4 regions of the Microbulbifer sp. ARAS458-1 genome follow, and region 3 is predicted to be linked to each of the others. Evidence: predicted binding sites of a transcription regulator. Region 3 holds the regulator's gene; each other region holds the start of a gene.
The links. The regulator sigma-54, encoded in region 3, starts transcription at its own class of promoters, with help from an activator protein. The targets are predictions, from matches to a motif close to TGGCACANNNNTTGCNNT.

Region 1 (3,135 bases), 850 kb from region 3:
GTTGAAATCGGTGGTTTGTGGCTGGAGTATTTATGCGGTTATACCGTTCGCGAGTACACTAGCCTTTAGAGAACGGAATGTTGCAAAGAAGATTGCGGGAGCGCCCATGATCAGATCCACCGTGCAGTTGTCCATATTCTGGTTTGCGTTACTGGCGATGCCGGCATCGGCCCAGGAACACAGTGACGACAAATCCGCCGCCCAGGGACAATCCTCCGGTGGCACCGTGTATAAGATCGTCGGCCCCGATGGTCGCGTGACCTTCAGTGACAACCCACCCGCCGGAGAAAAGGCCGAGAAGGTGGAAATCGGGCCGATCAACGTCCAGCCCCTTGCCCCCAAGGGCGCGCTGCCTACGCGCAAACTGTCGCCTGGCAGCGAAGAGACGCGCGCCGAGCAGGGCCCGGTGAAATTTGCCATCGTGAGCCCGGCTAACGATGCCACCATTCCCCCGGGGCAGCGCTTTATCGTGCTGGAGGTGGCCATGAGCCCGGTGCCGCGAGACGGTTATCAGTTTTTTGCGGTAATCGATGGTCAGCGTTGGTCCGGCAGTTCCTCTGGCACCAGTCTGGATATATCCGCGCTGGAGCGCGGTACTCACACCATACGGGCGGTACTGCTTGGGGCGGACGGACAGCCACTGGCGCAATCCCAGACTATCCAGGTACACGTGAAGCGCCCGGGCGGTCAGGTACCCGATTTCCCTGCCGAGCAGGCACCACAAATGCCGCAGATGCCCCAGGCTCCCGGTGTGGCCAAACCGGTCAAACCTCAACCACGCTGAATTCTGTCTATCGCAACCTGTGGTCCCACTTGCTGATAAGGCGGGGCCTCCATTCTCCGTATTTCCCCGCAGGCACGGGCTCTGCCCCGCTCTGACTCACTTCCTGGCGCCCGTGCCCCGAGATGCACGCCCGAACTGGCTATTTTTCGCTCTATGCACAATAATGGTGCGCATCTTGCCAGCCATCCCCGGTGGTGACCTGAAAATCTTCCTATACGACGGATTTTTTGCGCCATTTTGGTTTGCTTCTTGCACTGCCATTAGGCGAACCGGACATGTGAATTACTTCGGAACCGCGAATGCTCAATGACCGCCAGTTACGCCTGCTGTTGGACAACCTCACCTCGGCCGTTTTGGTGCTCGATGAAAACCTGTCCCTCTGCTATCTGAACTCCGCTGCAGAGGACCTGGTGGCGGCTTCCAGTGCCCGCGCCTGCGGCCTGCCTCTGGAAGAGGTGGTTCGGGAAAACCCCGCCGCCTTGCAGGCGCTGCGCTCCTCTCTGGCCAGTGGTGAGAAATACACGGTGCGCCGTGCTCTGTGGTTTCTGCACAACCTGGAAGAGTGCACCGTCGACTACTCGGTAACCCCGCTCACCGAACTCGGCTTGCTGTTGCTGGAAGTCCAGTCCATGGATCGTCTGTTGCGCATTGCCCGTGAAGACGCACTGATTTCGGCCCAGGAGACCACCCGTAACCTGGTGCGGGGTATGGCGCACGAGGTGAAAAATCCGCTGGGCGGCATTCGCGGAGCGGCACAGTTACTGCAAAGAGAGCTCAGTGAACTGGATGATGACGGACTTGGTGAGTACACCCAGATCATCATCGAAGAGGCGGACCGCCTGCGCAATCTGGTGGATCGCATGCTTGGGCCGCGCATTCCGGTAAAACTGGAGCCGGTCAATGTACACACCATCACTGAGCGCGTGGCGCAGCTGGTGGAGGCTGAATGCAATGGCGAGCTGATTATTCAGCGCGACTACGATCCCTCCATTCCGGATATTCCAGCGGACAGTGAACAACTGATTCAGGCGGTACTGAATATTGCGCGCAACGCCATGCAGGCCATTGCAGAAAATATTGGTCTGGCGGAGGGCAGTCTGATTATCCGCACCCGGGTGCAGCGGCAGTTCACCATTGGCCGCCGTCACTGCTCACTGGTTTGCCGGATCGACATCGTCGACAACGGCCCAGGGATTCCGGAAGACATCCGTGAGCGGATTTTTTATCCGATGATTTCCGGGCGCGCCGAAGGGTCCGGACTGGGACTTTCTATTTCCCAGCACATCATCAATCAGCACCGGGGGCTTATCAAATGTGAAAGCCAGCCGGGGCAAACCGAATTCCAGATTTATTTACCGTTGGCAATGGACTAGCCGCAATGCTCGACTGAGCAGAAGTAACACCAGAACAAACCGTTGAATCAAAAAAACGCAGGCCGGAAAATTACTATGAACAATCGCGTTTGGATTATTGATGACGACCGCTCTATCCGCTGGGTACTGGAGCGCGCACTTTCCCGCGCCGGGATTGAGACCACCTGTTATGAAAACGGCGATCGCGCCCTGGACGATTTTTACAGTGAGTCGCCGGATGTGGTGATCAGCGATATCCGCATGCCTGGCTCTGATGGTTTCAAGTTGCTGCAGCGCTTCCAGGCCGAACGTCCATCCCTGCCCATCATCATCATGACCGCGCACTCGGATCTCGACAGCGCCGTCGCCGCCTATCAGGGCGGTGCATTCGAATATTTGCCCAAGCCGTTTGACGTGGACGAGGCGGTTGCCGTTACCCGCCGCGCACTGGCGCTGGCCAACGAGCAGCAGCCGGAAGAGCCGGTAGTGATCGAAAATGGTACTGGCAACAAGGAAATTATCGGCGAGGCGCCGGCCATGCAGGAGGTGTTCCGGGCAATCGGTCGCCTGTCACACTCCAATATCACCGTGCTGATCAATGGCGAATCCGGCACCGGTAAAGAGCTGGTCGCAGCGGCGCTGCACAACCACAGTCCACGCAAAAATCAGCCATTTATTGCCCTGAACATGGCGGCGATTCCCAAGGACCTGATGGAGTCTGAGCTGTTTGGCCACGAAAAAGGTGCATTCACTGGCGCCAGTGCGCAACGCGCCGGCCGCTTTGAGCAGGCCAACGGCGGTACATTATTCCTGGATGAAATCGGGGATATGCCCGCGGAGACGCAGACCCGTCTGCTGAGGGTGCTTGCAGACGGGGAGTTTTATCGGGTGGGCGGCCACACCCCGGTTAAAGTCGATGTCCGCATTATTGCCGCTACCCACCAGGACCTGGAACGCCTGGTAGAAGAACACAAATTCCGCGAAGACCTGTTCCACCGC
Region 2 (3,135 bases), 160 kb from region 3:
GTCCGCCCCTCCACCACTTCCAGCGTGGTGTAGAGAAAATTGCGCGGGCGATGAGTTGCCGCTGCCCGCACCACATGGACGCTGTCCACCCGTCGCGCCAGCCATTCCTCCATCAACAGCCGCTCCAGATGTGCGGGATCTTCACTCTGGTCGACGGAGGGCGCCTTGAGGATTACCCGGTTACCAGTAGCCAGGTCGGTAGCCAGATAGACATGGCTGCGGTGGCTCGCGTGAATATCCCGCTCGATGGTGAAGCCGTCGAAGCTGTCGCCGGATTTGAGAATGGGGGGCAATGGCAATTTGCCGGCCTGGTCGATCAGTGCCGGGGTTGTGTGGGGGAGTTTGTCCACTCGCACCAGTTGCACCGTAAGGTTGTCGCTACTGCCGTTGGCCAGTGCCGCGGCCACCAGGTTTTTTGCTGCGCGATCGAGACACGCGCTTTCCTGTTGCAGGTGCTCAATCAGCGTGCGTTGCGAGAGGGAATCGTGCACCCCATCGGTACTCAGAATAAACAGATCGCCGGCCTGCAGGGAAAGTCGTCGGTAATCAATTTCTGTTTGTGCGTCCGCGCCCAGCGCGCGACTCAGATAACTGTGGTGCTCCCCTTGCCACAGACGGTGGTCGTGGGTGAGTTGTTCCAGAGAGTCACCGCGCAGGCGGTAGATACGGGAGTCTCCGAGGTGAAACAGGTGCGCCTCGCTACCTCGGAAAACGGCCGCGCTGAAGGTACATACGTAGCCCTTGTCTTTATCGAAGCGGTACGGGCTCTGGCGGGTCTGCTCGAATAGCCAGGCGTTGGTGGCCTTGATCACCTGTTCGGCAGCGTTCTGTACACTCCAGCCGTCGGACGTGCAGTAGTAGTCGTCGAGAAAACTTTTCACTGCCGTTTCACTGGCCACAGCACTGACCGTACTGGAGCTGATGCCATCGGCAATGGCAAAGGCGGCGCCCTTGACGGCCAGCTGCGGTTCCGCCGGCAAAAAGGCGCCGCAACTGTCCTGGTTTTCCGGTTTTAGGCCGGCGCTACTGTGCTGGCCCGCCTCCAGGGCGAGGGAACTATTTATGGAGCCCGTCATAGAAACAGCCATAAAAATAGCCCCGCGGAGTGCGGGGCTGTATTGCGATCAGGCCAGAGCCTCTTTGCCGGCAGCGCCGTTTTCCGTTTTCAGCTGACGCTTGGGTGCCGTTTTGTAGTGGGTGCTGTAGAGCGTCAGGCCAGTAAAGGCCAGACCGCCAACCAGGTTACCCAGTGCGGTGGGAATCTCATTCCAGATCAGGTAATCCATCACCGAGAAGTCACCACCCATCATGATCGCGGTGGGGAACAGGAACATGTTTACCACCGAGTGCTCGAACGCCATAAAGAAGAACAGCATGATGGGCATCCACATGGCGATCACCTTGCCGCTCACATTGGTGGAAATCATTGCGCCCACTACACCCATGGAAACCATCCAGTTGCACAGCATGCCGCGGATAAAAATAGTAAACCAACCGGCGGCACCGTACTCCGCGTAACCCAGAGTGCGCGCTTCACCGATTGAGGAAAGCTTGGCACCCACCGCACCGGGTTCGGTGTTGAAGCCCATCGTGAAGACAAACGCCATCATGACCGCGACGGTGAGGGCGCCGGCAAAATTGCCCAGGAAGACCAGCCCCCAGTTCCGCAGGATCCCGCCCCAGGTCACTCCCGGTCGACGGTCCAGCCAGGCCAGCGGCGCCAGCACGAATACACCGGTCAGCAGGTCAAACCCCATCAGGTAAAGCATGCAGAAGCCCACCGGGAACAGGATCGAACCGATCAGATGGGAGCCGGTCATGGTGCCGACGGTTACCGCAAACACCGCGGCCAGCGCGAGAATGGCGCCGGCCATATAGGCGCGCACCAGGGTGTCCCGCGTGGACATGTATATTTTCGATTCCCCGGCATCGACCATTTTGGTCACAAATTCGGTAGGAGCGAGATAAGCCATAATCGTTTCCTTTATTAAGTGCTGGAGGCTAAACCATTTCTGCGGTCTTCCGCGGGCCGGCGGATTTTGGGCACAAAAAAAGCGCCCACACAGACCGATACGCATCGGAAAGTGGTGGACGCCTTTATCCAGAGTGTTCTGATTGTTCGGGTAAACCCGTGAGTGCAGCATTGCACCTGCTCGCACGGGTTATATGTAGCAAACTCAATGCCAGTTTTAACGGGAGTCAGCCGCAGCATTTCCTGTGTACGGGCCCCCGATATCTTTACGTGTAGCGCTGAGTCTCACACTTGGGCGCCACAAGAGGCTGGCGGGGTGCGCCAATTTGGTGCTTTTAGTTGGCGGTGATCAAGTCTGGTGCATTGTGTAGGGGAGGTTTGGCCGGACCGTGGATTTAACTGTCTCCCGGTGTCGTGTGGAATATAAATTGCTGGGTTAACTGCATATTCGTTGACTCGATATTTCACTCCCCCAGCAGTGGCATGCGGAGGCGCTACCATGCACAACCACAGTGAAGATGCGGAAAAATTCCTGCTTGCTGCCAAGCGTGCGGAAATTCAGGCGCTGGAGCGACTCGCCGGGAGTTGTGAGCTGGTAACTACCGTTTCGGACCTCGTTCATCAACTGCAGCGCGAGCGCGGTATCAGCAATATCTATCTGGTATCGGCAGGTTTTCGTTTCCATGAACAGCGCGATACCCAGGTTCGGAACTGTCAGTGCAGTGAAGGGCGTTTTCGCGCACTGTTGCACAATCGCTATCTGCAGAATGGGCCCAATGATGCATCGGCCGATATGCGGCTACTGAACAGTATCGCCTATTCATTGCATGGATTGGATGAACTGATGGAACTGCGCAGGCATATCGATGCGTTTGAAGTCAGCGCGCTGGAATCTACCGACGCCTACTGTCGCCTGATTGCCGGGCTGCTTAGCGTGGTTTTTGAAGCGGCGGATGTCGCTGACGACCCGGAAGTGACACGTCTACTGGTTGCCCTGTTCAATTTCATGCAAGCGAAAGAGTTTTCCGGTCAGGAGCGAGCCTGGGGGGCCATCGGGTTTGCCAGTAGCCAGTTTGATGCGAAGGTGCATGAGCGCTTACAGCGGCTACAAGACTGCCAGACAAGAAGCCTGGCTGTGTTTGCGGAATACGCCGGGGAGAGCG
Region 3 (3,135 bases):
GGCCAGGTGATGATCGACAGCGAGGATATTACCGGCCTGTCGATGCACGGCCGCGCACGCAAGGGTATCGGCTACCTGCCCCAGGAGGCCTCGGTCTTTCGCCGCCTGTCAGTCCAGGACAACATTCTTGCGATCCTGCAGACGCGCAAGGACCTGAGTAATACCCAGCGCAAAGAGCAGCTGGAAGCCCTGCTGGAAGAATTCCATATTACCCATATCCGCGAGAGCCTCGGCATGGCCCTGTCCGGGGGTGAGCGGCGACGGGTGGAGATTGCCCGCGCCCTGGCGACCAACCCGGCCTTCGTCCTACTCGATGAACCATTTGCCGGTGTAGACCCGATATCCGTCAACGACATCAAGCAGATCATTCGCCACCTCAAAGACCGCGGCATTGGCGTATTGATTACCGACCACAATGTGCGCGAGACCCTGGATATCTGTGAGACCGCATTTATTGTCAGCGAGGGCCATATCATCGCTTCTGGCGCCCCCCGCGACGTCGCCGAAAACAAACAGGTGAAAGACGTCTACCTGGGACATGAGTTCACGATTTAACCCTGAAAGCGGAAAAATTTCCCCGTTTTGCACTGTGGAGCGGACGTAAGTCACAGGATTTCACCCGTGACCAAATGCTTGCATTTTTTCGGCACACTTATTGCTTAACCGCCCCCTTGTCTTCCGCCCCGCCCCGGGGTAGTCTGCATGAAATGAGCTTTACCCCGCCGCAGGGAACATAAAATTCTCCGCAGCGGATCCACGCCAGACTTTTCTGCCGGCATACCCCTATGAAGCAGTCACTCCAGTTAAAACTCGGCACTCAGCTGACGATGACGCCACAGCTGCAGCAGGCCATCCGTCTTCTGCAACTGTCGACCCTGGACCTGCAACAGGAAATCCAGTCCGCACTCGACAGCAACCCGCTGCTGGAATCGGACTTTGACGAACACGCCGGCGAATCCCATCAGGATCAAAACACTCCCGCCGAGCGCAAAGAGGAAGCCCCGGAACGGTCCACTGAGGCGCAGAGTGAATCCGCCGCAGACGGAGACTGGAACAGCGACATTCCCGACGACCTGCCGGTAGACACGCGCTGGGATGACATCTACTCCAGCGGCAGCCACAGTGGCGGTGAAGGTGACGAATATGCGCTGGAACAGCGCAATGCCGCCTCGGAGAGCCTGCAGGATCACCTGATGTGGCAACTCAACCTTACACCGCTGACCATTGAGGACAAGCTGATCGGCGAAGCCCTGATTGACGCCATTGCACCCAATGGTTTTCTGGATACCCCCATCGAAGAACTGGCGGAATCCATGGAGCTTGAGTTGGATGAAGTAATGGCGGTACTCAAGACCATCCAGCAGTTGGAACCCGTGGGCTGTGGTGCGCGGGACCTGCGGGAAAGCCTGCTGCTGCAACTTCACCAGCTGCCAGAACACACTCCCTGGCTGCCCCAGGCCGTGACCGTTGTCAGTCAGCACCTGGATCTGCTAGGCAAAAGGGATTTCCGCCAACTGAGCCGCCGCACACGTCTCAGTGAATCGCAGCTGGGCGAGGTAATGCGCCTGATCCAGACCCTTACCCCCTACCCCGGCGAAGCGTTTGGCGGTGAAGAGCCCCAGTATGTAGTGCCGGATGTGATCGTCAGCCGCAAACACGACCGCTGGGTAGTAGAACTGAACCCCGAGACCACGCCCAAGCTGCGCATCAACGACGCCTACGCGGCAATGATCAAACGGGCTGACAATTCCAGCGAAAACAATTACCTGCGCGACAATCTGCAGGAGGCCCGCTGGTTTCTGAAGAGTCTGCAAAGCCGCCACGAGACACTACTGAAGGTGGCAAGCAGTATTGTGGAAAAGCAGCAGGGCTTTTTCGAACAGGGCCCTGAAGCCATGAAGCCCATGGTGCTGGCAAATATCGCCGAGACCATTGGCATGCACGAATCCACCATCTCACGGGTAACCACCCAGAAGTACATGCTCACCCCTCGCGGTGTGTTCGAACTCAAGTACTTCTTCTCCAGTCACGTCAGCACCGATTCCGGCGAAGACGCCTCCTCCACCGCCATCCGGGCACTGATCCGCAAGCTGATCGACGGGGAACAGCCGCGCAAGCCGCTATCAGACAACAAAATCACCCAGGAGCTGGACGCCCAAGGCATCAAGGTCGCACGCCGTACCGTGGCCAAATACCGAGAGTCCATGGGCATCCCCTCTTCCAGCGAACGCAAGCGACTGGTTTAACGACTCCGGTCACAGAATGCCTGTGACGCACCTCTGATGTCACCCCAGTCCTCACACTTGCGGTTTGCGCCCCTTTTTTGATCAATTTCCAGGCAACCAATAGCCTTGCGGCGAGTGTATCCTTCCATTCTGACGCACTTCCTAGTAGGGTTGCCGCCCTGTGCGGGGGTGCGACCAGATTGTGTTGTACCCGATGAGGAGAAATCCATGCAGATCAATATCAGTGGCCACCACGTAGACGTTACTCCGGCCATTCGCGATTACTGCCTGACCAAACTGGACAAGCTCTCCCGCCATAATGACCTGATCACCACAACGCAGGTTATCCTGTCCGTCGACAAACTGATCCAGAAAGCCGAAGCCCGCGTTCACGTGAACGGCAATAAGGATATTTTTGCCGATTCGGAATCTGAGGATATGTACGCAGCGATCGACTCGCTCACGGACAAACTCGACCGGCAGCTGCTGAAACACAAAGAGAAGTTACGCGGTCACCGCTAGGCTCATACCCATACGAGCCAACGGCTGATTCGCACCGCTAGATCATCTGTACGTTATGACATTGGAAGCATTACTCTCTCCCCGCCTGAGCCTTTGCCACCTGGCGGGGAGTAGCAAGAAGAAGCTGTTGCTCAATATCGCCCAGGCGATCTCGGATCAATACCCCGAACTGGACACCGACACAGTGTTCAACCAGCTGGTCGCCCGGGAGCGCCTGGGCTCTACCGGCATTGGCGAAGGTGTCGCCATTCCCCACTGCCGCCTGCCTGGCAGTGAAAAGCCAATCGGCGTGCTCTGCACCACTTCACCCGCGGTGGATTTTGATGCGATCGACCGCCAACCGGTAGACCTGCTGTTCGCCCTACTGGTACCGGAGGATTCCGACCAG
Region 4 (3,135 bases), 860 kb from region 3:
GCAGAAAGAGAAGCCGGTTTTCTCGCCCTATTGAAGACTTTACCCGGTGTGTGCCATCGCAGTAACCCAGGGGGGCTCGGAGTAGTCCGAGCCCCCCTGGTTGTCCGGCTAGCCCTTTTTGTTCTCGGGCCGATAAACTCCCACATTCCGGTACCCTTCATCCAGCAGATGGGATGCATGTAACTGGCTCATCACCCCGCGCGCGCAATACAACAGGTACTGCTTTTCTTTATCCAGTTTCTGGAAAGCGGTGCTGAGGCGGTAGAAGGGGATGGTTTCCACCTCTGCATTGTCCAGCTCCAGTGGGTTCACCTCTTCCTCCGTGGGGTGGCGGATATCGATGATGATGGCATCCCCCGGTTCGCTGAAAATATCAACCGGCGGTGCGTCTTCACCCAGGTCGTCCATCACCTGGTCGATGTTCTGCATCACCCGATTTCCCACGGCGCGATCGAGAACGGTGAAGTCGAAGCGGGTTTCCTCGTGTTCCACCTTTTCCATTTTTGCGCGGGTGGTGGGTTTGACCGAGATCACGCCGCAGTACTCCGGCATATTCGCGGCAAATTCCTCGGTACCGATTTCTCGCGCGGTACGGATGATGTCGGTTTTATCCGAGGTGATCAGCGGGCGCAGTACCAGGGTATCGGTGACGCTGTCGATCACCGACAGATTTTTCAGGGTCTGGCTGGAAACCTGGGCGATGGCTTCACCGGTCACCAGTGCGTCCACTTCCAGCTCTTTGGCAATGATGGAACCGGCACGCAGCATCATGCGCTTGAGGGCGACGCCCATATAGGAGTCGTCCACCTTTTCCAGAATCTCCGCGACCACCTCATCGAATGGTACGGTGACAAAACGCACCCGGTGGGAGGAGCTGTATTTGTCCCACAGGTAGAAGGCGACTTCCTTTACCCCCAGCTCGTGCTGGCGTCCGCCCAGGTTAAAGAACAGGAAGTGGGTGCGGATGCCGCGCTTGATGGTGAGATAGCTCGCCACGGTGGAATCGAAGCCGCCGGACACCAGGGAGATGACCGGGTCCTGGGTGCCGAGCGGGAAGCCGCCGAGGCCCTGGTGTAGTTCCTCGATAACATTCAGTTTGTCGTGGCGGATTTCCAGTTTGACGGTGATATCCGGGTTCTTGAGCTTTACCCCGGCGGCGTCGGTGTTCTGGTTGAGGCCGCCGCCCACGTACTGCTCTACGTCGAGGGATTGAAAGTCGTGCTTGCCGGTACGCTTTACCCGTACACAGAAGGTCTTACCCGCGAGCTGTGGGCCCCAGATGGCCAGTGTTTTCTGGTAGATATCATCCAGGTCGCCCAGCGGGAACTGCTGCACCCGGGCGAAATTGGCAATGCCCGGGGTGTGCGCCAGTACCTCCTCTATACGCTCGGAAAGGTGGGATACTGCATCCGGTGCGACCACATCGATTTTTTCCCAATCCTTGCGCACCTGGATGCGATCATCCAGCTGGCGCATGAGCTTGCGCAGGTTGTCGGCGAGCTGACGTGACATGCGCTTGCGCACGGGATTGCTCTTGATAGTGATCTCTGGAAAAAATTTGACGACGAAGTGCATAGGAGATGTGCCGGAACCGCGGTTGAATTTTAGGCCGGGAGCCCGGTTACTGGCTTCCCGGAAAAGGTGGCGAATTATAAACTCGCTATCGGGAATTTGCTTGCGGCACCATATTGGTGCTCGGCGTGACTTCTCGGCCCCAAAATAGTGCAAATAGAGGTTTGAGAGCACCATTGTTGGGACTATTGTGACCTGACAGGGAGTGCTGGCGCTTAAAAGGCCTTGCGGATTGGTTGATTTGCACCCGATTGCTCCCACAGGTAGCCATTTCTTACGACCCGAATCACTTTGTTACCGGTTTGCCCCAATTTGGCACACTCTTTGCTTTTACAGTTGCCACAAGATAAAGCGAATCGGCGCGAACATAACTTTTCATTCTTGGAGGACTGTAATGTCAAAGACGCTCGACCTGATCAAAGAGAGCGAAGCCAAATGGGTAGACCTGCGCTTCACCGATACCAAAGGTAAGGAACAACACGTTTCCATTCCTGCTAAGGAAGTTGACGGCGAGTTCTTCGAAGAAGGCAAGATGTTCGATGGATCTTCCATCGCTGGCTGGAAGGGCATCAACGAATCGGACATGATCCTGATGCCGGATGACGAGACCTCCTTCCTGGATCCGTTCACCGACGAATCCACCGTGATCATTCGCTGTAACATTGTTGACCCGATCACCGGTCAGGGCTACGAGCGCGACCCGCGTTCCATCGCACTGCGCGCCGAGGAATACCTGAAGTCCACTGGTTTCGGTGACACCGCACTGTTCGGTCCGGAGCCCGAGTTCTTCGTATTCGACGACATCACCTGGGGTGCCGAAATGGGTGGCGCCTTCTACAAGATCAACTCCGAAGAAGCGGCCTGGTCTTCCGGTGCCAGCTACACCGACGGCAACATGGGTCACCGTCCGGGCGTCAAGGGCGGCTACTTCCCGGTTCCACCGGTCGACTCCCTGCACGACGTGCGTGCCGCCATGTGTTCCGCTATGGAAGCCATGGGCCTGGAGATCGAAGTGCACCACCACGAAGTGGGCACCGCTGGCCAGTGTGAGATCGGCGTTGGCGCCAACACTCTGACCAAGAAGGCTGACGAAGTTCAGATCCTTAAGTACGCGGTACACAACGTAGCGCACGCTTACGGCAAGACCGCCACCTTCATGCCCAAGCCGCTGGTAGGTGACAACGGTTCCGGTATGCACGTGCACCAGTCCTTCAGTAAGGACGGTGTCAACCAGTTCGCGGGCGACGCCTACGCTGGCCTGTCTGAAACTGCCCTGTTCTACATCGGCGGTATCATCAAGCACGCACGCGCGCTGAATGCCATCTGTAACGCGTCTACCAACTCCTACAAGCGTCTGGTTCCGGGCTTCGAAGCGCCGGTAATCCTGGCCTACTCCGCGCGTAACCGCTCTGCGTCCATCCGCATTCCGTTCGTGCCGAGCCCGAAAGGCAAGCGTATCGAGACCCGCTTCCCGGATCCCACCGCCAACCCGTACCTGGCCTTCGCTGCACTGCTGATGGCTGGCCTCGACGGCGTGAAGAACAAGATCCACCCTGGCGACGC

Region 1: glnL (nitrogen regulation protein NR(II)) is a predicted target of sigma-54. The motif match lies at 1,023-1,040, and genes of this name have one in related genera.
Region 2: AAFH99_RS06380 (formate/nitrite transporter family protein) is a predicted target of sigma-54. The motif match lies at 2,169-2,186, and genes of this name have one in related genera.
Region 4: glnA (glutamate--ammonia ligase) is a predicted target of sigma-54. The motif match lies at 1,886-1,903, and genes of this name have one in related genera.

What each region holds. Positions count from the first base shown of each region.
Region 1 is NZ_CP155838.1:872,458-875,592, forward strand. It holds gene AAFH99_RS03530 (DUF4124 domain-containing protein) at 107-784, shown strand; gene glnL (nitrogen regulation protein NR(II)) at 1,084-2,157, shown strand; gene glnG (nitrogen regulation protein NR(I)) at 2,233-3,135, shown strand, end outside.
Region 2 is NZ_CP155838.1:1,568,712-1,571,846, forward strand. It holds gene AAFH99_RS06375 (protein kinase domain-containing protein) at 1-1,076, opposite strand, end outside; gene AAFH99_RS06380 (formate/nitrite transporter family protein) at 1,125-1,973, opposite strand; gene AAFH99_RS06385 (nitrate regulatory protein) at 2,472-3,135, shown strand, end outside.
Region 3 is NZ_CP155838.1:1,724,818-1,727,952, reverse strand. It holds gene lptB (LPS export ABC transporter ATP-binding protein) at 1-555, shown strand, start outside; gene AAFH99_RS07070 (RNA polymerase factor sigma-54) at 786-2,246, shown strand; gene hpf (ribosome hibernation-promoting factor, HPF/YfiA family) at 2,454-2,747, shown strand; gene ptsN (PTS IIA-like nitrogen regulatory protein PtsN) at 2,803-3,135, shown strand, end outside.
Region 4 is NZ_CP155838.1:868,964-872,098, forward strand. It holds gene AAFH99_RS03515 (protein kinase domain-containing protein) at 1-34, shown strand, start outside; gene thiI (tRNA uracil 4-sulfurtransferase ThiI) at 109-1,575, opposite strand; gene glnA (glutamate--ammonia ligase) at 1,967-3,135, shown strand, end outside.